One region of the Paenibacillus sp. Y301 genome, then DNA from elsewhere that is predicted to be linked to it. Evidence: predicted binding sites of a transcription regulator. Region 1 holds the regulator's gene; each other region holds the start of a gene.

Region 1 (7,279 bases):
ATCCCACGCCGACCAAGACAACCATTAGAGTGAGTGAAGTAACACAGTTATTGTGCGGAGCATCTCGTCCAGGGCACTTCGATGGTGTGACTACCGTTGTGAGTAAGTTGTTTCACATTGTACAACCGGATCAAGCCTACTTCGGTTTAAAAGATGCACAACAAGTCGCTGTACTTCAACAGATGGTTCATGATTTAAATATGAATATTGACATTGTTCCTTGTCCTATCGTTCGTGAAGCAGATGGATTGGCACTCAGTTCAAGAAATGTTTATCTAAGCTCAGAAGAACGTAAACAGGCTTTGGTGCTCTCTCGCTCTTTACATGTTGTTATGGATGCATTGAATGATGAAATGGCTGTTAAGACCTCTGTGGTTCGTGAGAAGCTCGTGAATTTAATTGGTGCTTCACCGATGGCTGTTATTGATTATGTTGAGGTGCTAACCTTTCCAGAATTAAATCGTGTGAACGAAGATATTCTGCTGACTGATATCACAGGGCAAATTATCATGGCTGTGGCTGTGAAGTTTGGAAAGACGCGACTTATAGACAATATGTTATTCACTCCAAAGGAGGTATTATCTCTTGTATAGACATATCATGAAGTCCAAGATCCACCGTGCAACGGTCACGGAAGCTAATTTAAATTATGTAGGTAGTATTACCATAGATGAAGATTTAATGGAGTCAGCAGATTTATTTGAGAATGAGAAAGTACAGATTGTAAATAATAACAACGGAGCTCGTCTAGAAACGTATGTGATTCCTGGTCCACGTGGAACTGGCGTTATTTGTCTTAACGGCGCAGCAGCTCGATTAGTTCAACCTGGAGATTCAGTTATTATTATTTCATATGCGATGATTTCTCAAGAGGAACTTGCTTCTCACAAACCTACGGTAGTATTTGTAGATGAGAAGAATCAACCGATTGAGTTAATGGATAAAGAAGTACATGCAACGATTCGCTAATAATTAGGTAAGAGTTCTCAACATATTATGTAATGTATGGGATGGCGCATGAAAAGGACCACTTCAACAAAAAATGAAAGCAGGAAGACGCACTGATTTCATTATGGTTAAGGGTGGGATGCAGGCCATGTTTCAACATGTATTCGCTGAAATGAACCACATGTTAGGGGAAATTGTCAAGCATTACCCAACCGCGCAAGAGTCCCAAAAGCAGCTATTGATTCAAAGATGGAATATGCTTAAGGCCATGAGCGATGGGATAATTGAGGAGTGGTTAGCCTTTGAAGACAAAATGAGTACGTTCCGAGAACATACGGTGCTTCCACCTGTATTTCCTTTAGGGGACACCCCTGAGATGGGAATGGATTCTTTTGTTAGAGGACAGGGTTATTATAAGTTACTGATGTATCGTCAATCTATACAGCAATTTTCTCAGATCGTCTACGATTATCCAGACAGTTTACTTGCTCGGATGTATATTGCGATGGCTCACCTTCATTTGGAGGAAACGACAGAAGCTTTAGAACATTTCCAATGGATTCTTCCACTGGCGGAGCATAAGAAGTTGAAAGCTATGATCTACAATGCATTAGGCTGTATTCAAGCTAAACTTGCGGATACGGGGAAAGCCCAGGAATATTTCACATTAGCCTTACAAAATGATCCGAGCTTACCTGATCCACTTATTAATCTGCAAGTTTGCAATCAAAATCGCGGTCAACTCCAGTATGGAAGTCAGCTCATTTCATTAATTTAGTATTGACTCAAATTAAGGCGATGCCCGTACTTGCGAAAGCGACGGAGTATCGCCTTTTCTTCCGTCCTTTAAAAATGATGGCTTAGCTGGGTCTACTTGATGAATAAATTCTGATCTTCTGTTATGCTGTTAGAGAGACTGGATTGAAGGGAATATTTAAACATGAAATTTGCCGTACTGGACTTTGAAACAACAGGCAACCAGTCCGCCGATGAAATTATTCAAGTTGGACTTGCCATAATCGAAGAAGATCAATCGATATCCCGTGTTTACGGGTCTTATGTTAATCCAGGGATTCCAATCCCGCCATTTATTTCTAATTTAACAGGTATAACCAATAGTGATGTTGAGAACGCTCCTTCTTTAGAAGAGATGATGATGGAGTTAGTTCCCATGCTTGATGATGTGGTATTAGTCGGGCATAATGTTTCGTTTGATTTTAATTTTTTGCAAAATGCACTTGATCGATGTGGTTATTTACCATACAACGGTCGTATACTGGACACGATAGATTTCCTGAAAATCTGTTTCCCATCGTTAACCACTTACCAATTAGGTCTGGTATCTACACAATTTGGTATTCAGCACGATCGACCCCATCAGGCCGACAGTGATGCATTAGCAACAGCGCATGTATTATTGAAATGTCTGGATGAATTGATTAGTTTACCATTGATTACACTTCAAAGGTTGAGTGAGTTATTTGGTGATGAGGATAGTGATTTAGCTTGGTATTTCGATGGTCTATGTCGTGAGAAGGAAAGTGAACCCGCACAGGACCTTGAGAGTCATACCTTTTACCGACAATTGGCTCTAGCCGTAGAAGATTGGATCGATATCTCAACACCGCGTAATGATGCAGATGATAATCCTCTGAAATCCATGGATTTCCCGCGATTCCTTGAGAATATTGAAGAACGGCTTCGAGAAATTATGCCACAATATGAGCCGCGTGAATCACAGAGCATGATGTTTGGTGAAGTGATGAATGCACTTGCGAATGATAAGCATCTTCTAATTGAAGCAGGGACGGGCACTGGGAAATCGTTAGGATACTTAATTCCTGCCATTTATCAGAGTGTGAAAAATGAGCAGAAAGTCATGGTAAGTACACACACCATTAACCTTCAGGAACAATTAAGGGAACGAGATATTCCATTACTGACTCAGGTCGTTCCCTTTCCATTTAAAGCGGCTATTTTCAAAGGGAGACAGCATTATTTGTGTTTGAGAAAATTTGAACATAAAATAAACAAGAGAGACTTCGCTAATCCTAAAGAAGATGTAATCTTAGCCGCACAGATGATTGTATGGTTAGCACAGACGGAGAACGGTGATGATGAAGAACTGAATCTTGGAGGGCGTGGCGGAGATTTCTGGGAAACCGTCTCTAGTGACTCTGATTCATGTCTTGGCCGTGCCTGCCCTTGGTTCCGTAAATGTTATTATCATCGTGCTAAGCATGAAGCGGGAATTGCTGATGTGGTTATTACGAACCACTCTAAGTTATTTACGGATGTTAAAGCTGGACATCAATTATTACCTGCTTATGAGCACTTAGTTATTGATGAAGCACATCATTTAGAAGACGTGGCAGGTAAGCATTTAGGTCTTCATATGAAATATTTCACCGTCGTCCATACACTTACAAGACTGTATAAAGATAATCGTAATGGACAATTTCCAGCGTTAATTCAACAACTTCGTTCTTCACATGATGAAAAGGCTTCGGATTGGATAACTTCAATCGATATATTGAGTGGCGAATTAATTGAAGTGAAGGAGCACTGGGACCGACTGAATGATATGTTGTTTGCTCTTCTTCCCGAGCGAAGTGATGCAGCACCTGGTGAGACTGGACAATTCGTGCTTCGATTGCAACCTACAAAGAAACCAAAGGATTGGGAACTCTTGTCTGCAATTGAGAATCAAATATACGTAACGCTTGGAGAGGTCATTCGTAAATCGGAGAGAATGTTGAACGACATTAAAGAACTAGACGATTTCAACTCAGATAGTCTGATAACGGACATAAGCGGTCTGATTAAGGATTTATCGAGTGAACGCGAAGATCTTCACATGTTCATGGCGCTTAACGATTTAGGCAATGTTTACTGGATGGAGGCTAATGGACATTTTCGTAGCAAATCTCTACAATTGTATGCCGTGCCTGTCGATGTAAGCAAGCAGTTGAAGGAAGTGTTCTTCGATAAAAAGAAGAGTATTATTCTAACTTCAGCAACGTTATCTATCGAGAAATCCTTTCAGTATATGATTGAAAATCTAGGCTTACAAGAAGCATCAGATCAAGGTCGACTTGTAACAGTTCAGCTACCTTCGCCTTTTCGATATCGTGATCAGGCATTGCTCGTGATTCCACGTGACTTTCCAAGTGTTAAGGGAAGTGTAGGAGATGCTCTTTTTGTAGAGACGCTGGTGAAGTCGTTAGCTGACACAGCTATAGCTACGCATGGACGTATGTTAGTGTTATTCACATCCTATCGCATGCTTCGTCAAGTTTATGAACCATTACGTAATGAACTGTCCTCAAGTGATATAACGATACTCGGCCAAGGTGTTGATACTGGAAGTCGAAGCAAGTTGATTCGTCGTTTTCAAGACAGTAGTGCATCGGTACTGTTAGGAACAAGTAGCTTCTGGGAAGGTGTCGATATTCCCGGTGAAGCACTGACTTGTTTGGCCATTGTTCGACTACCATTTCAGCCACCGAACCATCCTTTGGTTGAAGCAAAGAGTGAACTTCTTAAGCAACAAAAGAAAAATCCATTCATGAAACTGTCGGTTCCGCAAGCGGTCATTCGGTTCAAACAAGGATTTGGTCGGTTAGTGCGTACTGCGAATGATAGGGGGATTGTAATCGTATATGATACGCGAGTAATCGAATCATATTACGGCAAACATTTCCTGTATTCATTACCTGGTCCTAAGATGGAGCATATGCCGACCAATCAAATGGTTCCACGGATTTCAGAGTGGTTAAGTGAAAGGGATCCTTCTTGAAGAAGGATCCTAAAGAGTTAATAATTAGGGGGAGCAAGAATGAAATCTGAAAAAATTTCAGAAGCTGTTGTACGCAGATTACCTGTATATCTGCGTTATCTTTCAGATCTTCAGAGACGTGAAGTAGCCACTGTCTCTTCACAGGAGTTAGGTCAAAAACTCGATTTGAATCCTGCACAAATTCGTAAAGATCTCGCTTATTTTGGAGACTTCGGACGTAAAGGTATAGGATATGACGTGGCCTATTTGATTGAGAAGATTGGTCATATCCTGAATCTCGATCAACAAATCAATGTGGTTCTAATAGGTGCAGGTAATCTTGGTCATGCTTTATCCAATTACAATGCTTATCTAAAGGAAAATTTAAAGATTATCGCTGTTTTTGATTCGTATGCTCCCAAGGTAGGTTCCGTTATTAATACGTTAAAGGTCCAACCTATGGAGGATCTAGTGGATACCATTAAGCAACAAAATATAAGAATAGGTATTATTACGGTTCCAGAAACAGAAGCACAGCATGTTGCAGATAAGTTAATAGAAGCTGGGATTAAGGCGATTTTGAATTTTGCACCTGTTGTGTTGAAAGCTCCAGCGGATGTTCGTATTCATGCAGCTGATTTCACAACGGATATGCTTAGTCTTGCTTATTATTTGGATAATGGAAAGGAAGAATCACATGACAGTGAACAATCAAACACAGAAATGGATCATTAAGAATGGTACGTTTGCTGTTCTGAATAATGAACAATCCGTTGTAAAGGGCTATATGCTTATTGAAGATGACCTTATAACGTATATTGGCGAGGACAAACCAGCTGATTCTGATCATATCCCCGTCGTTGATGGTACGCATCTTCTATTTTTACCTGGACTTGTGAATACACACGGGCATGCGGCGATGTCATTACTAAGAGGTTATGGTGATGATTTAGCTCTCCAAGTGTGGTTGCAGGAAAAAATGTGGCCAATGGAGGAGAAGTTTACCTCAAAAGATGTTTATTGGGGATCATCGCTCTCTGTATTGGAAATGTTAAAAGGTGGAACAACTACTTTTCTAGACATGTATGATCATATGGATCAAGTCGCTAAAGTAGTGCAAGAATCGGGTATTCGTGCGGTACTAACAAGAGGTGTTATTGGGTTCTGTTCAGAAGAAATGCAACAACATAAACTTCAAGAAGCGATTGCCTTTGCAAAAGATTGGAACGGTCAAGCAGAAGGACGTATTACTACGATGATGTCCCCGCACGCGCCTTACACATGTCCTCCATCCTTTTTTGAGAAGTTTGTACAGGCAGCGCATGATCTAGATCTTCCGATGCATACACACATGTCTGAGACGCTGAGTGAAGTGGCACAGAATGTGACTGATTATGGTCTTAGACCTGTTCAACATTTAGAGAAACTCGGCATGTTCACACGTCCATCTCTTGTCGCTCATGGTGTACATTTGACAGATGAAGAAATTGACATATTAGCTGCCCATCAAGTGGGCGTGTCACATAACCCAGGAAGCAACTTGAAGTTAGCAAGTGGTATTGCACGGGTCACAGATCTATTGAAGGCAGGCGTAACTGTATCCTTAGGAACAGATGGTCCAGCGAGCAATAACAATTTAGATATGTTTGAAGAAATGCGTCTAGCAGCGCTTATTCACAAAGGTATTTCAGGAGATCCAACAGCAATTCCTGCTGCTGAAGCACTTCGAATGGGTACTAGTTATGGAGCCAAATCTCTATTTCTAGAAAACATAGGTAGATTGGCACCAGGTATGAAAGCAGACTTTATCGCATTAAATACCGATCAGGCTCATTTCCTACCACATACAGACTTCATCTCACATTCCATTTACTCTGCAAGTAGTAAAGATGTAGAGCATGTGTGGGTTAACGGCAAACAAGTTGTAAAGAATGGGGCTTGTCTTACTATGGATGAAGAGCGGATTCATCGTGAAGCTCAGTCATCTTTTGAAGGCTTATTAAACCGCTAAGATGATAGGCTATTCCTGATGAAAGGAAGTTCAGGTTGAAGAAGAACAAGAAGAGATGGATTTTACTAGGAATTGCAATCTGTGTGGTTGTATTGTTTGGACTCTATCGTTATTACATATATGTTATGAAGGACCAATGGAGCCAGGAAGACATCGCTATTACAGCAGCAAAGAAACAAACCGAATTAGTGAAAGTCACAAAAACGGACAAATCGGTGTGGGATAATGTAGTCTGGGTCATCGAAGGTAAAAATAAGGATGATCAAGCTCTTATCGTGTGGGTTCCATTCACAGATGAGTACAACGTAGACGAAACATCTGGGTCTGTGCATAGCGAATTTATAAAGGATGGATTATCTGAAAGACAGATTACTGCTATTATTCAGAGTGATCTTCCAAACATTGATGAGATTCGTTTACAGCTCGGGTTGTTTCATGGGACCCCTGTGTGGCAACTCTTTTACAAAGAGAAAGATCATTACTACTATCGATTCTATAGATTCAGTGATGGAACACAATTAGGAGAACAATATACATTACCC
Region 2 (7,279 bases), 190 kb from region 1:
TAACATCTACATCTAACACGCCACCGTTATCTCTTTCTTGCTTCGTTAAGTCTGATACGATTTTCCATAGATCAGTTGTGTTCTGTGTAGGACCAACTAGGAAAGCTTCATCGCCTAGGTAAGGAGTAATGTTGTTGATAATAAAGTCATTAACATTAACCTTCTTAGACCATTTACCTTTCTTGAACTCTCTCCAACCAGACTGTACTTCTTTCATTTCTTTTTCTGTAACCGACATTTAAAATCCCTCCATCTATATATTTTTATTTTATTTAGAGAAGTGAGCTTGAAGGTTATCTCAAATCTCTTGGATCCTAGAATAAATTCGACATTGTAACTTTTTTCACATTTATTATCGCGTCGTTGCCACATGAAACGAAATCCCCGTATCTACTATTACCCTAGGAACTCTATCCATAATCAATTATACTTCAAATCTTGGAAAACAACTGTGACAAATATCACTTTGGAGGTGATATTTGTCACGTTGGTTTAGAGCAGGTTCCTCTTATTCAAATCTACCGTAGAATGCATCTCTATATACGTCTGCAAGTTCAGTTACTAATGGTAGTTTAGGGTTCGCTGTTGTACATTGGTCTTCGAATGCACGATCTGCTAAGTAGTCAACACCTGATTCGAATTCCTTAGGATCGAATCCTAGTTGTTGGAATGATTCTTCGATTCCCAATGTTTTATTCATTTTACGGATTGCATTAATTAAGCTATTTACGCCTTCTTCTGTTGTGCGTGCAGGTAATCCTAGGATACGAGCAATTTCAGCATAACGTTCGTCAGCTACAAAGTGTGAATATTTAGGGAACGAAGCGAACTTCGTTGGTTTTTTCGCATTGTAACGAATAACGTGAGGCAATAGAATTGCATTCGTACGACCATGTGCTGTGTGGTATTTACCACCCCACTTATGAGCTAAGCTGTGGTTAATTCCTAAGAACGCGTTAGCGAAGGCCATCCCTGCAATCGTCGATGCGTTATGCATTTTCTCACGAGCCAATTTGTCGCCTTCCAATGCTGACTTCTCAAGATATTGAAATACCAATTGGATCGCTTTGATCGCAAGACCATCCGTATAATCGTTAGCCATAACGGATACATAAGCTTCAATCGCATGTGTTAGTACATCCATACCTGTATCTGCTACAGCAACGCGAGGTAGAGAGTAAACAAACTCAGGATCTACGATAGCAACATCTGGAGTTAACTCATAATCTGCTAAAGGATATTTCGTATGTCCATTATTCTTATCTGTGATAACTGCAAAAGATGTAACTTCAGAACCCGTACCAGATGTTGTTGGGATAGCTACAAACTTCGCTTTTTTGCCTAGTGATGGATATTTATATATACGTTTGCGAATATCCAAGAATTTTTGTTTCAAACCGTTGAAATCAGCATCTGGGTATTCATAAAATAACCACATTGCTTTGGCAGCATCCATCGGTGAACCACCACCAAGTGCAATAATACAGTCAGGATTAAATCTATTCATCATAGCTGTACCACGACTTACTGTATCTGTAGATGGATCTGGTTCTACTTCTGAGAACACTTCAATAGCAACAGGAACTCGACGTTGACGAAGGTAGTGTTCAACTTTCTCAACATAGCCTAGTTTTACCATCATAGGGTCAGTGATAATAGCTACACGAGTGATATCAGGCATTTGGGCAAGATACTGAGTTGAACCTTTTTCAAAATAGACCTTGTTCGGAATTTTGAACCATTGCATATTCACAGTACGACGAGCCACCCTTTTCACATTGATCAAATTGAGTGCTCCTACGTTAGATGAAACCGAGTTTTTACCGTAAGATCCACAACCTAATGTCAATGATGCTAAATTTGTATTATAAAGATCACCAATTGCTCCATGTGTCGAAGGTGAGTTGACTAGGATCCGGCATGTTTGCAAGCGAGCCGAGAACTTCATAATAACTTCTTCATTATTAGAATGAATAACAGATGAATGTCCCATGCCGCCAAATTCAACGATTTCAGCTGCACGTGCAATTCCTTGTTCAGCATTCTTCACTTTATAGCAAGCAAGTACTGGACTTAATTTTTCAGCAGACAATGGATACTTAGTACCCACACCTTCAATTTCAGCTACCAGAATCTTCGTTCCAGCTGGAACTTGAATGCCAGACATTTCAGCAATCTTCACTGCAGATTGACCAACAATCACTGGGTTAACAGCACATTTCTCTGTGATCATTGCACCTGCAGTTAACTTCACAACTTCTTCTTTATTTAAAAAGTAACAATTATTAGCGATCATCTTTTTCTTCACTTGATCGAAAATAGGTTCTTCTATTATAACAGCCTGTTCAGAAGCACAAATCATACCATTATCGAATGATTTAGAAAGAATAAGATCCGTTACCGCTTGATCGATATCAGCACTCTTTTCGATAAAGCAAGGAACATTACCAGGTCCTACACCAAGTGCTGGCTTACCGCAACTATAAGCTGCTTTAACCATTGCTGAACCACCGGTTGCTAAGATCATTGAAACACCAGGATGATTCATTAGGATGTTTGTTTTGTCCATTGTAGGTTCTTCAATCCATTGAATACAGTTAGCAGGAGCTCCGGCTTTCACTGCAGCTTCTACAAGGATTCTTGCTGCTTCACTACTACACTTTTGAGCGGATGGATGAAAACCAAAGATAATTGGGTTACGAGTCTTAATAGAGATGAGAGCTTTAAACATCGTTGTTGAAGTTGGATTAGTTACAGGAGTGATACCCATGATCGTTCCGACTGGCTCAGCAATTTTTTGGAAACTTTCATATGCATTATCTTCGATAACGCCCACTGTTTTTTCATTCTTTATTCCGTGGTAAACATATTCTGTTGCGAACATATTCTTAATGATCTTGTCTTCATAAACACCTCTACCTGTTTCTTCCACTGCTAATTTTGCAAGATACATATGTTGGTCTGAACCCGCGATAGCCATAGCCTGAACAATTTTATCAATCTGTTCTTGATCCATTTCCATGAATGCTGCTTGAGCGACATTAGCTTTGTCAATCAAGGACTGAATGTATTCCTCTGTTCCTTGTTTCTTATCTTGGACTACTTCATTTTTAACTGCCATTTCTCTCAGCTCCCCTGAAAAATTTGTTTATCTATTTCTTGAATTCATCATAACATAACTGTCGAATGATTCATAGTGAAAACTTTCACAATCTTTAATTTTTATTTGATTTGTTTTCAAAAACGCTTACATTTATATTTATAACTTATTATTCATCTTTATGTATTTATTGGTTTTTATTTGTTCCTTCTACTATTTAAACAATTTAAGCCTAGATAAATCAGGCATCTCTTCTATGTTTCATCATAAAATAAGCTTCAAAAAGTGAAATTTATCACAAAGTTTTTAAATTCGCCACTTTTTAATGCTTTAATACTCCCACAAATGTGATTTTTAACGGTATAATTAGTTTAAAATTTACTGAAAATTAAAGACAAGGGGATAACGAATATGAAAGAACATCTTAATGTTATCGAAGCCCATGGAAATACGAGCTGCTTTTCCGAATCGAATTTTAATCGTCTATTAGTTAGTATGAAAGACCGCATCGTTCCTGAAGGATCTCATCTTTTCTGGGAAGGTGATTTCTCGGATAAGCTCTATTACATTAAACGTGGCCGCATCAAATTAACTAAATCTACTGACGAAGGTAAAGAACTTATCCTATATATGTATCAAGCAGGCGATATGGTAGGTCAGGCTGATCCATTCTTTAGCACCAAACACAGCTTTAACGCTGAAGTACTTGAAGAGAGTGAGATCGGTGTTATTGAACATAAAGATTTAGAAATACTAATCTGTCAGCATTGTGAATTCGCTATTGATTTCATGAAGTGGATGGGGATTCATCATCGTTTAACACAAACGAAATTCCGTGATTTAATGCTATACGGTAAACCAGGAGCTCTCTGCTCTACCCTTATCCGACTTGGTAACACTTACGGAGAAGAACAAGGGGATAATGTTATTATCAACAAGAAAATTACCCATACCGATCTTTCCAATATGATTGGTGCCACTCGTGAGAGTGTCAATCGGATGCTAAGCGATCTGCGTAAAAAAGATGCGATCGAATATGACAGCGGCATGATTGTTATTAAGAATCTTTCTATGCTTCAAGAAATTTGCCACTGTGAGCTATGTCCAGACGAAATTTGCCGGATTTAGTTCTCATGTTAAAGAAAGTCCTTCCTCTACAAGAAACCTCTTGTGGAGGAAGGACTTTCTTTCTTCATAAGAACACTTCAGATAGATAACCATCATAACAAAAACGACAACCGATACGGAGCAATTAAGACTCCCTTCGACTGTCGTTTTTGTGATATCTAATATAATTAGACCACTTGCTTAATAATATTATTTCTTTTTATTCCGAACAGGTGAAATGAACCAATAAGCCATGCCCACGAACAGTCCACCACCAACAATATTTCCTAAAGTAACCGGGATCATATTATGTAACCATCCAGCTATAGATATTGTTTCAGGATGATTCGGTAATAAAGTAGCTATACTCAATAACGTCATATTAGCCACGCTATGCTCATAACCACTTGCGATAAAGGCAAATAGACACCACCAGATGAGAATTAATTTAGCGACTTCCTCTTTTGCTCGCATCGACATCCAGATAGCTAGACATACTAGCCAGTTACAAAGAATTCCTCGGAAAAATAACTCCATGACGGGGAGATTCATCTTTTTAGCTACAGCTGTAAAAATAAGGTGTTCCGCAGGGATATCTTTAAATAGGCCGGCTCCTAAAACCAATAAACAAAGTACCAAAGCACCTAGTAAATTACCTATAAATACGATGCTCCAGTTCTTAAGGGTATCCTTCACCGTTGTCTTCCCTGCTAATGTACTCATCGTAAAGAGCATATTATTCCCAGTAAATAACTCTGAACCCGCAAAGATGACCAAAGTCAGTGCAATTCCGAACGAGCCTCCCATAATGAGTGATTGGAATGGAGACTTTATTGCAGCTAGTGGGGCACCTAATGAGAAAATAAGGATAATCCCTATTCCCACATAGGCGCCAGCTAATGCAGCAGCTATTATATAACGAACTAAACTTTCATTCATCTTTTCTTTTTTCTTAACCGCTGTCTCCACCATGGTCTCTACACTTTGTGTATATATGTGGACCACCTCCTGGTATATCTAATGTCTATAGTAGTTACTTATAAAATCCAATTTGAATATCTCTATTATTTACAATAACAGGATAGGTCACAACTTGCCCAGAGTCTGGAGCTTGCACAGCTCCAGTCGTTAGGTCAATCTTCCAGTCATACAAAGGGTCATATATATAATGACCCGATATAATTCCTTCCGCTAATGGTCCGCCCTTAGGATGTGGAGATTTATTTGCCAATGCGTAAATGTTCCCATCCGAAGTCCGGAATATAGCAATCTCCTGACCTTCAATAATAACAACTCGACCTACCTGTACTAAACACTCATCTAGCGAACCAACAGAATAATATTGTGTTGTCATTTCCATTTGATCCATCTCCATTTCTTTCAAAAGCTCATGTGTGTTATTGTACAGAAATTATTGATTTTTGGTTTTCATACAAAGCTTTACGTGTTTTTTCATCATGAAGCATTTTTGCCCATGGTTCTTCTACTTGTTGTAGTGCAAGTTCAATTCGTTTAACGAGCTCTTTACGGTTATCAAGATTATCCAATACCGCTGACTGAATCTGTGCAAGTCCTACCCGTTCTACCCACTCTGATGTTCTCTCCAAGTAGTTGCCAGTTTCACGATAATATTGCATAATTGCTCCACAAATTTCAATTAATTCTTCATCACTCTTAACTTTACAGAAGCTATCCGCAATACGAGGTTTGATACCTCCATTACCACCGACAAAGATTTCCCATCCTCCATCATTTCCGACGATACCGATATCTTTCGTACACGATTCCGCACAGTTCCGCGGACAACCATTCACAGCGTATTTAAATTTAGCAGGTAAATCGAGTCTCTCGAATTTACGTTCTAACAGAGCACCCATAGCCATAGAATCCTGTGTTCCGAATCGGCAGAATTGAGAACCTACACATGTCTTCACCGTACGTAGTGACTTGGCATAAGCATAGCCTGAAGGCATATCAAGTTCTTCCCATACGCTAGGCAAGTCTTCTTTCTTAACCCCAATTAGATCCAAGCGTTGTCCACCTGTCACTTTTACTACCTTAACATCATATTTTAAGGAAACATCAGCAATCTTCTTGAGTTCCTCTGGTGTTGTTACGCCGCCGTACATCCGTGGAACAACGGTATACGTACCATCCTTTTGGATATTTGCATTCATACGCTCATTCACAAAGCGTGATTCTTTCTCATCTTCATGAGTCTCAGGGTTCAACATCCCTAGATAATAATTAATTGCGGGACGGCACTTAGAGCATCCTTCTTGATTACTCCAACCCAGTACATTCATTACTTCACGCGTTGTAGATAACCCTTTAGCGGTAATCTGTGCTACAACTTCATCTCTATCGAGAGTCGTACAACCACAAATTCCTTGTTTGGCTGCTGTCTTGAATCCATCTCCAAGAACATACTGCAATATTTGCTCAACGACTGGTTTACAGCCACCACATGATCGGGTTGCACCAGTACAAGCTTTAATCTCATCTACTGTTGTTAGACCCTGATCCGTTATAACATCAACAATTGTTTTTTTAGTTACACCATTACATCCACAAACAATTTCATCGTCAGCCATAGTCTCTACCGATGACTGTTTATTAGCGCCACCACCACAACATCCTGTTCCCATAATCGTGCTGTAAATTTCATCTGTCATTTCAGACTGTTGTTTAATCAATTTTTGTAGATTGGAAGACTCCGTTACATCCCCGAATAATACTGCTCCCACAATGACGTTATCACATAGAAGGACTTTCTTATATGTTCTTTTCCACTCGTCTTTAGCAGAGATCACCGTATGTTTGGGCTCTTCAACAAACTCTCCTGCTGAGAATACGTCGACACCAGAGATCTTTAGCTTAGTTGCCACGATAGAACCTTCATATGGATTCGTATCTACTCCGCAAATATGCTTAGCCAATACATTTCCTTGTTCAAATAATGGTGCTACAAGCCCATAACATATTCCTCTATGCTCTGTACACTCACCAACAGAATATACACCATCACATGAAGTAAGCATGTAATCATCTACAATAATACCTCGTCCTACT
Region 3 (7,279 bases), on a different contig from region 1:
AATCTGTGATTCAGAGTCAGACGCGCTTTCTTAAAAGACGCTTACAATACTTGGAAGGTTGCACATCCTAATAAAGAATCATCTAGCTTTCTGAAATGAATGGATTCTCTTTAGAAATGATCTTGTTTCTATATAGGATCTGTGTGTATAATAATACAGCAAACATACGTTTGCATCTCAGATTTCAATTCAATTTTGTCAGTCACAGGAGGTTCTATGAAAGGTACCACACATCTTGCTATTGGAACAGTTATCGGTGTTGCTGCCGCCATGTATTATCCATTTACGGTCCAGAATGCAGCTATTTATATTGCAGTATCGGCTTTTTCAGCTTTGAGTGCAGATCTTGATGGACCCAGTATTCTAAGCTCGAGAATTGGCAAAGTCTCCAAACAACTTCGTCAACTCCTTGTCTGGGGCGGTGTCATATCCGTATCCGTGCTAACCTTTTTATTTCTATCTGAACAGTCATTTTATCCGGAGTATTCTATCGTGTGTTTAATTGCTTTACTATTTGGCTTCATTACCAAAGAGGGATTGATTCGTAATGCTCTGGTCAGTCTGATCGGTGGTTTAATCATGTATGGTGGTTGGTATTTTAATATGATGTGGTTAATCGGTCTTGGCCTATTTATTGCATGGGCACCTTGGTTGAGACATCGAGGAATGACCCACACCGTGTGGGCAGTATGTATATGGGGAATCATCAGTTATGGCATGGAACAGCAACTACAAGTTAAAGGCTTAATGGCTGTAGCGACCACTAGTTATCTTTCTCATTTACTTGCAGATACGTTAACACCACAAGGTGTGAAATGGTTGTCTCCCATTTATAAAGGATCTATAAAGTTGCACCTCTAATACTAGATATTCCTCGAAGCAGCTACTATTTCTTATGTGCTCTCTGTAGCAACAGGAGAACACACACAAATGGACTGGATAAGGAAATTCCCTTACCCAGTCCATTTTCAAATAAATGACGCTATATTTTATTTACTTTGCGACCTCTTGACCCGCAATTCGGCCAAAAGTAACAATGTCAGATATGGCATTTCCACCTAATCGGTTACCCCCATGAACCACACCAGTAACTTCTCCAGCGGCGAATAGCCCAGGAATAACAGTCCCTTCTTTCGTCAGAACATGGGCCTTCGTATCAATGACCAATCCACCCATCGTATGATGAACCGAAGGAATTGCTTTTTGAATATAATAAGGACCGCTTTCTAGTGAAATGAGCCCACCGCGATGATTGTAATCAAGATCTTTACCCGTCTTCGCATACTCATTAACCTTGCTCACAGTCTCCTGTAGCGTCTTTACATCTACATCGAAGAATTTTGCTGCGTCCTCAATGGTATCTGCCTTGTAGAGTAGACCATCCTTGATTAATTGTTCATACTCATCTTGATGCACTTCAATCGTTTTTCCGATATCAGCAATCTGCTGATTCCAGAATTGGTAAGCGTAGCGACCTTCTTGTGCCAGAATGGCCTGCGAAATCACATCGCGTCGTTCCAATTCTTCCACGAACCGCTTTCCACCTTGGTTAATCAGTATCGCGCCATCGAACCGGGAATCAGCCACAAGTGAAATTACACCTGTGATGGGATTACAGACTGGATAAGTTTGAATATTCTCCATATTCGTAATATCTGCATTGATTTTCTGAGCCATAATAATTCCGTCTCCAGTCGTCCCTGGCGTGTCTGTAGACATATAGGTTTCATCCATTTCCGGATTATATTTTTTACGCATCTCTATATTAGAACCAAATCCACCTGTCGCTATAATAACGCCTTTATTTGCATGAAAGGTTATCTTTTGATCGTTAGTTGTTGCTATGACTCCATCTACTTTACCACTCTCATCCGTCAGCAATTGCTCTGCCTTCATGTTCGTCTTGATCGCAATTCCTAGCTCATCCGCCTTGGTTTTAAGTTTGGTAATCATTTCCGTTCCCGTGTGACCGACAGGGATAAGTGCACGTTTGCGCGAATGTCCCCCGAACTGGAATAATTGATCCGGTAAGAACTCAACTTTTACCACATCATGTAACCATTCAGCTGATCCAAGCGCTTTCTCGGACAGAATCCTCACAATCTCGGGTTGGCCCAGGTTATCGCCACCCTTCATTGTATCCTCATAAAATAATTCAACACTATCATCGGTAATACCGAGCGCTTGTTGAACCCAGTTATTGGGGGCATTCATCTCCCCACCGGAGATCAGTGTATTACCGCCAATGGTTGGCATTTTTTCCAAGACAACGACACTTTTTCCGGCCTCTCCCGCTTCTAGTGCTGCACTTAACCCAGCACCGCCTGCACCGATAATAACTACATCATAGGTTTGTTCAGACTCACCAAGCTCCTTAGCACCTGTTGCTGTGCTACCTGTCGCTAACACAATGCCAGATTTAGCAATTGCATCCGCAATCGCATCTAAATACCCCTTACTTGTCTCACTAGATCCACTGATCACGTCGACTTCAACACTATTTGACTGCATCACATTTTCTTTCAATTGGGTGTATACAGGTTCTGACAGAACTTTGTTCTCCTTCTGCTCTAGCACCTTCACTTCGGTAATTCCTCCATTTACAAAGGTTACCTCCACTTTAATGTCACCATGCTTTCCATTACCAACTCCAATAGCAGTAGTCGTATCATCTGATGCATTCTTTGATCCACAAGCGACCATCGTGAATACAAGCACCAGCACCATCATAATTGAACATATTCTCCCCGTGTGTCTTCTCATAACTTCTCCCCTAATCCTGTTTATATTGAACGTTATACATTGTGAAAAATAGTACAAATATCATTTTAGGATATACCTTGCCAAATGTATTTACACATTTCGGCTTTTCTTATCCATTTCGGACAAGTGATTCTTCTCACTTCACATTGGGTGCCAATATGCTGTAATAATGGGATGAAATCTATACAACGAAAAATTACGTATTATACTGGAGGATGCTTTCTCTTATTATTTCTGGCGTTATTGGGTACCATTTGCTTGGAAATGGAACGAACGGTCGTGCCGCTCAACGAATCCCTAACCCAGCAGATCGTCAATGCCCGGAGCGAACAAATATCCTATTGGTTTCAGCAGAGGACCGGAGAAATCGAAATGCTCGCGACCCTCGCGGCGGATCACCAATGGACTCGGGATGAACTGTTACTCGAAAGTCGCAAGCTAGAACAACGACGTAGTCATGATTACGAGTCTATTCGGATCGTAAATCACAATGGCGTATCCTGGACGTCAGATAGCAAGTCCTTCTCCATCTTAAACCGAGACTATTATACAGAACTTATCTCTTCGGATGCCCCCTACATTGTTAGCAACGTAATTACTTCCAAGGCGGCCAATGAAGCAGATATCGTCGTAATCCTATATCGCGTTAAACCGCTTTTAAATCAAGATGTTGCTTACATTTCAGCCGCAGTTCCCATCGATAAAATGAAAGAAATCGCACAAGAGATTATGGTTTATGACGGACGTGGATCACTTATTGTGAATTCAGAATCTTCACAGTCCCAATCAGAGTCAGAGTATTCCGGAGAACCACTGTCCACCTTTACAGCTTCCATCGCTGCTGTTCCAGGTTGGAGACTCATCTTTCAAGTACCGGAATCCCAACTCTCCCAAGGTATCATAAAGACTCAGCGGTCGGCCCTTATGGTCGGAATCGTAGTTGGAGTTTTCTTTTTGATTCTTGTTATATTACTAGGCTCCTCCATAGTTAAGCCATTACATGCATTACGTCAATTGATGAGACAAGTAGAGATTGGGGATTGGAGCGTGCGATCCAACGATCAACGCCGCGATGAGATTGGTGAGTTGGGGCGTGGCTTCAATCAAATGCTTATTAAGCTGTATCAATCTCAGCAAGAGAAGAAAGAAATGGAGCTACAAATGATTCACGAAAGGATTAAGCCACATTTTTTATATAATACACTGGATACCATTCAATGGATGGCTGCGAGTCATGAAGCAAATGATGTCGTGGAAATCGTTGAATCTCTAGGTACCTATTTCCGGCTTGGGCTGGGTTGTGGCAGTCAATCTGTAATATTGGAAAAAGAGTTTCAACATGTCGAGAGCTACATGAACATTCAATGTGTTCGATATGAGGATATTCTAGAGTACGAACTGCGCTATGATGAACATTTAGAACAACAGCATATCATTCGCTTCATACTTCAACCGCTCGTTGAAAATGCCATCTATCACGGAATCAAAAGGCTAACTGACCAAAAAAGTAAAATTTCGATCAACGCATATGAACAAGAAGGTCAATTGTTAGTCACCGTTGAGAATAACGGAGTTGATATCCCAGAATCAAGATTGGCATCGCTTCAGGAAATGTTGCATAACGGAAAAGATAGAAATGGTGAGATTGGTTTCGGTCTATACAGTGTGAATAAACGCATTAAGTTGGCTTATGGCGATCTCTACGGTTTACAGATAAGCAGTGGAAAAGGAATCACGCGTATGACGTTAAACTTACCGCTTGGAGGTGACAAAGATGTGGAAAGTCCTGATCATGGATGATGAGAAGATTATTCGTAAAGGATTACGCCAATTTATTCAAGAAAGCCGGCTACCTTTTGAAGCATCAGCAGAAGCAAGAAACGCGGACGAGGCTCTATCTCTAATTGAACAATCTACACCGGATGTATTATTTGCGGATATTAATATGCCGGGAATGAAAGGCCTCGATCTAGTCCAATTCGTGAAGAATCGATATCCTCACATGGTGGTAGTGATTATAAGCGGATACGATCATTTCGAATATGCACGAAGAGCTGTTCAATTGCATGCTTATGATTATTTGTTGAAGCCCGTGCCCAAGAGTGATCTCAATCTTTTGCTGGCAAAGATATGCAACCACTTGCACGACCTTCATCCTGATGTGGTCATTGAACAAGAAAAGGATATTGTGCAGCACCCGCCGATACTACAATCCCCTGAACTCTCTCCGATAATGGAGAAGATAATAGATTATATTAACCAGCATTACAATGATCCACAACTGTCGGTACCTAATGTAGCAGCCTTATTTCACATCAACTCTACGTATTTGAGTAAGCGAATGAAACATGAGGTTGGAGCATCTTTTCTGGAATACCTGACGGAGCTTCGCATCTCGAAAGCAAAGGAAATTATGGATGACTCCATGCATAACATTAAAATTGGTGATCTAGCGATCAAAATTGGTTATACAAATCAATATTATTTCAGTCGCGTATTCAAAAGCCGAGTCGGGATCAGTCCAGTAGATTATAAGAATCAAAGAAGGATAACATTCTTAACCATGGATTAGAGAATCTTTCTTCATTTCGATTTCATATTCATTCAAAACGATAAGCAAGCCGAAATTGCTGTGGTGGCTTGGTACCATGATGATTTCTATGCAGGAAAACCTGCTATTACCGTTAAAAGCTTCGCAAAGGGAACGTACTGCATGGACTAGAATAATGTCTCCTTTTCTCACAAGTTTATAGGATTACAAGCGAGATGATAATTTCCTTTTCTTCTGTATATCTCTGCAAAATTCAGCCCAATCGCTTCATCTGTACGATAATTCCTTCATCACCCATCTTAAGTTCAACAATGTCGATTGGACGAAGCAACAATTAACATGCTTGCAAACGATTTCATTATTGTTTAATGTTGATAGATAGATCGAACTATAGTTATTGAGGAGGAGAATATATGAAATATCGTATACTAGGCAATACTGAACTGAAGGTTAGTGAGGTTAGCTTTGGAACGTGGGCTATTGGAGGAGATTGGGGAAATTCTAATGATCAAGAAGCTATTGCCGGTCTTCAACATGCTATGGATGAAGGTGTTAATTTCTTTGACACGGCAGATGTTTACGGTTCGGGGCATGCAGAGGAGTTACTAGCTACAGCCACGAAAGGTAAAGAAGATACTGTACATATTGCTACGAAATTTTGCCGTGCAGGTGATATTCAGGACCCCGCCAATTACTCAGAAGAAGCCATTCGTCAGTATTGTGAGAATAGTCTAAAGCGATTGCAACGTGAAAGAATTGATTTGTATCAGATACACTGTCCGCCACTTGCCATTCTGAAGGATGGTCGAGTCTTTGAAGTACTAGAGAAGTTACAACAGGAAGGAAAGATCCGTCATTTCGGCGTCAGTGTAGAGACGATCGAGGAGGGATTATTCTGCTTGGACGTTCCGGGTCTAAAAGCACTTCAAGTCATATTTAACCTCCTTCGCCAAAAGCCAGCTAATGAGCTATTTCCGAAGGCACATGCTGCGGGCGTAGGAATTCTAGTCAGATTACCTCTGGCAAGCGGACTACTTACAGGTAAATTCAATGAGAACAGTACATTTGCTACAGATGACCATCGTAACTTTAATGCCAATGGTGAACAATTCAATGTTGGTGAGACCTTCGGGGGATTACCTTTCTCCAAAGGCGTAGAACTTGCTAGAGAGTTAGCATGGATCGCGGAGGGCCGAGTGGATATGGCACGTGCTTCGATGCGTTGGATCCTTGAGAAGCCGAATGTAACATGTGTTATTCCTGGCTTCAAAAATGTCCAACAGGTAGAAGACAATCTTGGTACCGTTGATGTTGCATCATATACGCCTGAGGAATTGGATCGACTGCGTTCATTCTATGACCAGCATGTAGAAGCCCACATCCGAGGAGCTTATTAACATTTCCCCTATAATATTTATGGCTCAGCAGGATTTAGTGCATATTTATTATCATCTTTCGTAATAATTTGATCTTACGTTCGCTTTGCAATGGGATAACCTCTAGACTCCACTATCTAGAGGTTATCCCTCTTTGTCTGGAGGCCACTGAAAAACGTACGTTTTTCATTTGTTGAAGACATGTTTAAAATCAAAAAGGCGATTTTCCGTTCATATTCAAACGCCACATCGCCTTTCTTTTTATTTTTTTCACTTTGATTCTTTTATGAGTGTAATAATTCGCTTGAGATTAACAGACAGAAAATATTGCCATGGCACCTTGCATTTGCATGTCAGATTGATTTCAATAGTAAATATTTGAACATACGAATAGGAGGAACTGCATTGCGACCATTATCGAGGCAATATTTATTTTGTAATTCTTGTTGAACAAAAGAAGAGTCAATGAGGTCATTTATCTGACGTAGCATATTATCTTTAGGGACGACGATATCGTAAATGGCTATGTATGGACTTAGAATAAGAGATGGTTGTTCAACCGCTATTGAGGATATATAATCAAGAAATC

What was found. The regulator Rex, encoded in region 1, represses fermentation and respiration genes when NADH is low (regulators of the CRP and FNR family bind a similar motif). The targets are predictions, from matches to a motif close to TTGTGAAATATTTCACAA.
Region 2: a site for Rex is predicted at 3,195-3,212, ahead of adhE (bifunctional acetaldehyde-CoA/alcohol dehydrogenase). Genes of this name have one in related genera too.
Region 3: a site for Rex is predicted at 2,803-2,820, ahead of AC1D69_RS08010 (flavocytochrome c). Genes of this name have one in related genera too.

What each region holds. Positions count from the first base shown of each region.
Region 1 covers NZ_JCAIUL010000001.1:520,712-527,990, forward strand. The annotation lists gene panC (pantoate--beta-alanine ligase) at 1-593, shown strand, start outside; gene panD (aspartate 1-decarboxylase) at 586-969, shown strand; gene AC1D69_RS02605 (tetratricopeptide repeat protein) at 1,097-1,726, shown strand; gene dinG (ATP-dependent DNA helicase DinG) at 1,889-4,747, shown strand; gene AC1D69_RS02615 (redox-sensing transcriptional repressor Rex) at 4,787-5,461, shown strand; gene AC1D69_RS02620 (amidohydrolase) at 5,424-6,737, shown strand; gene AC1D69_RS02625 (cell wall elongation regulator TseB-like domain-containing protein) at 6,773-7,279, shown strand, end outside.
Region 2 covers NZ_JCAIUL010000001.1:328,974-336,252, reverse strand. The annotation lists gene pflB (formate C-acetyltransferase) at 1-238, opposite strand, end outside; gene adhE (bifunctional acetaldehyde-CoA/alcohol dehydrogenase) at 509-3,121, opposite strand; gene AC1D69_RS01595 (Crp/Fnr family transcriptional regulator) at 3,512-4,228, shown strand; gene AC1D69_RS01590 (formate/nitrite transporter family protein) at 4,418-5,203, opposite strand; gene nirD (nitrite reductase small subunit NirD) at 5,241-5,567, opposite strand; gene nirB (nitrite reductase large subunit NirB) at 5,605-7,279, opposite strand, start outside.
Region 3 covers NZ_JCAIUL010000003.1:328,243-335,521, reverse strand. The annotation lists gene AC1D69_RS08015 (metal-dependent hydrolase) at 217-861, shown strand; gene AC1D69_RS08010 (flavocytochrome c) at 994-2,763, opposite strand; gene AC1D69_RS08005 (sensor histidine kinase) at 2,938-4,563, shown strand; gene AC1D69_RS08000 (response regulator transcription factor) at 4,538-5,335, shown strand; gene AC1D69_RS07995 (aldo/keto reductase) at 5,728-6,711, shown strand; partial or broken gene AC1D69_RS07990 (transposase) at 7,047-7,256, opposite strand.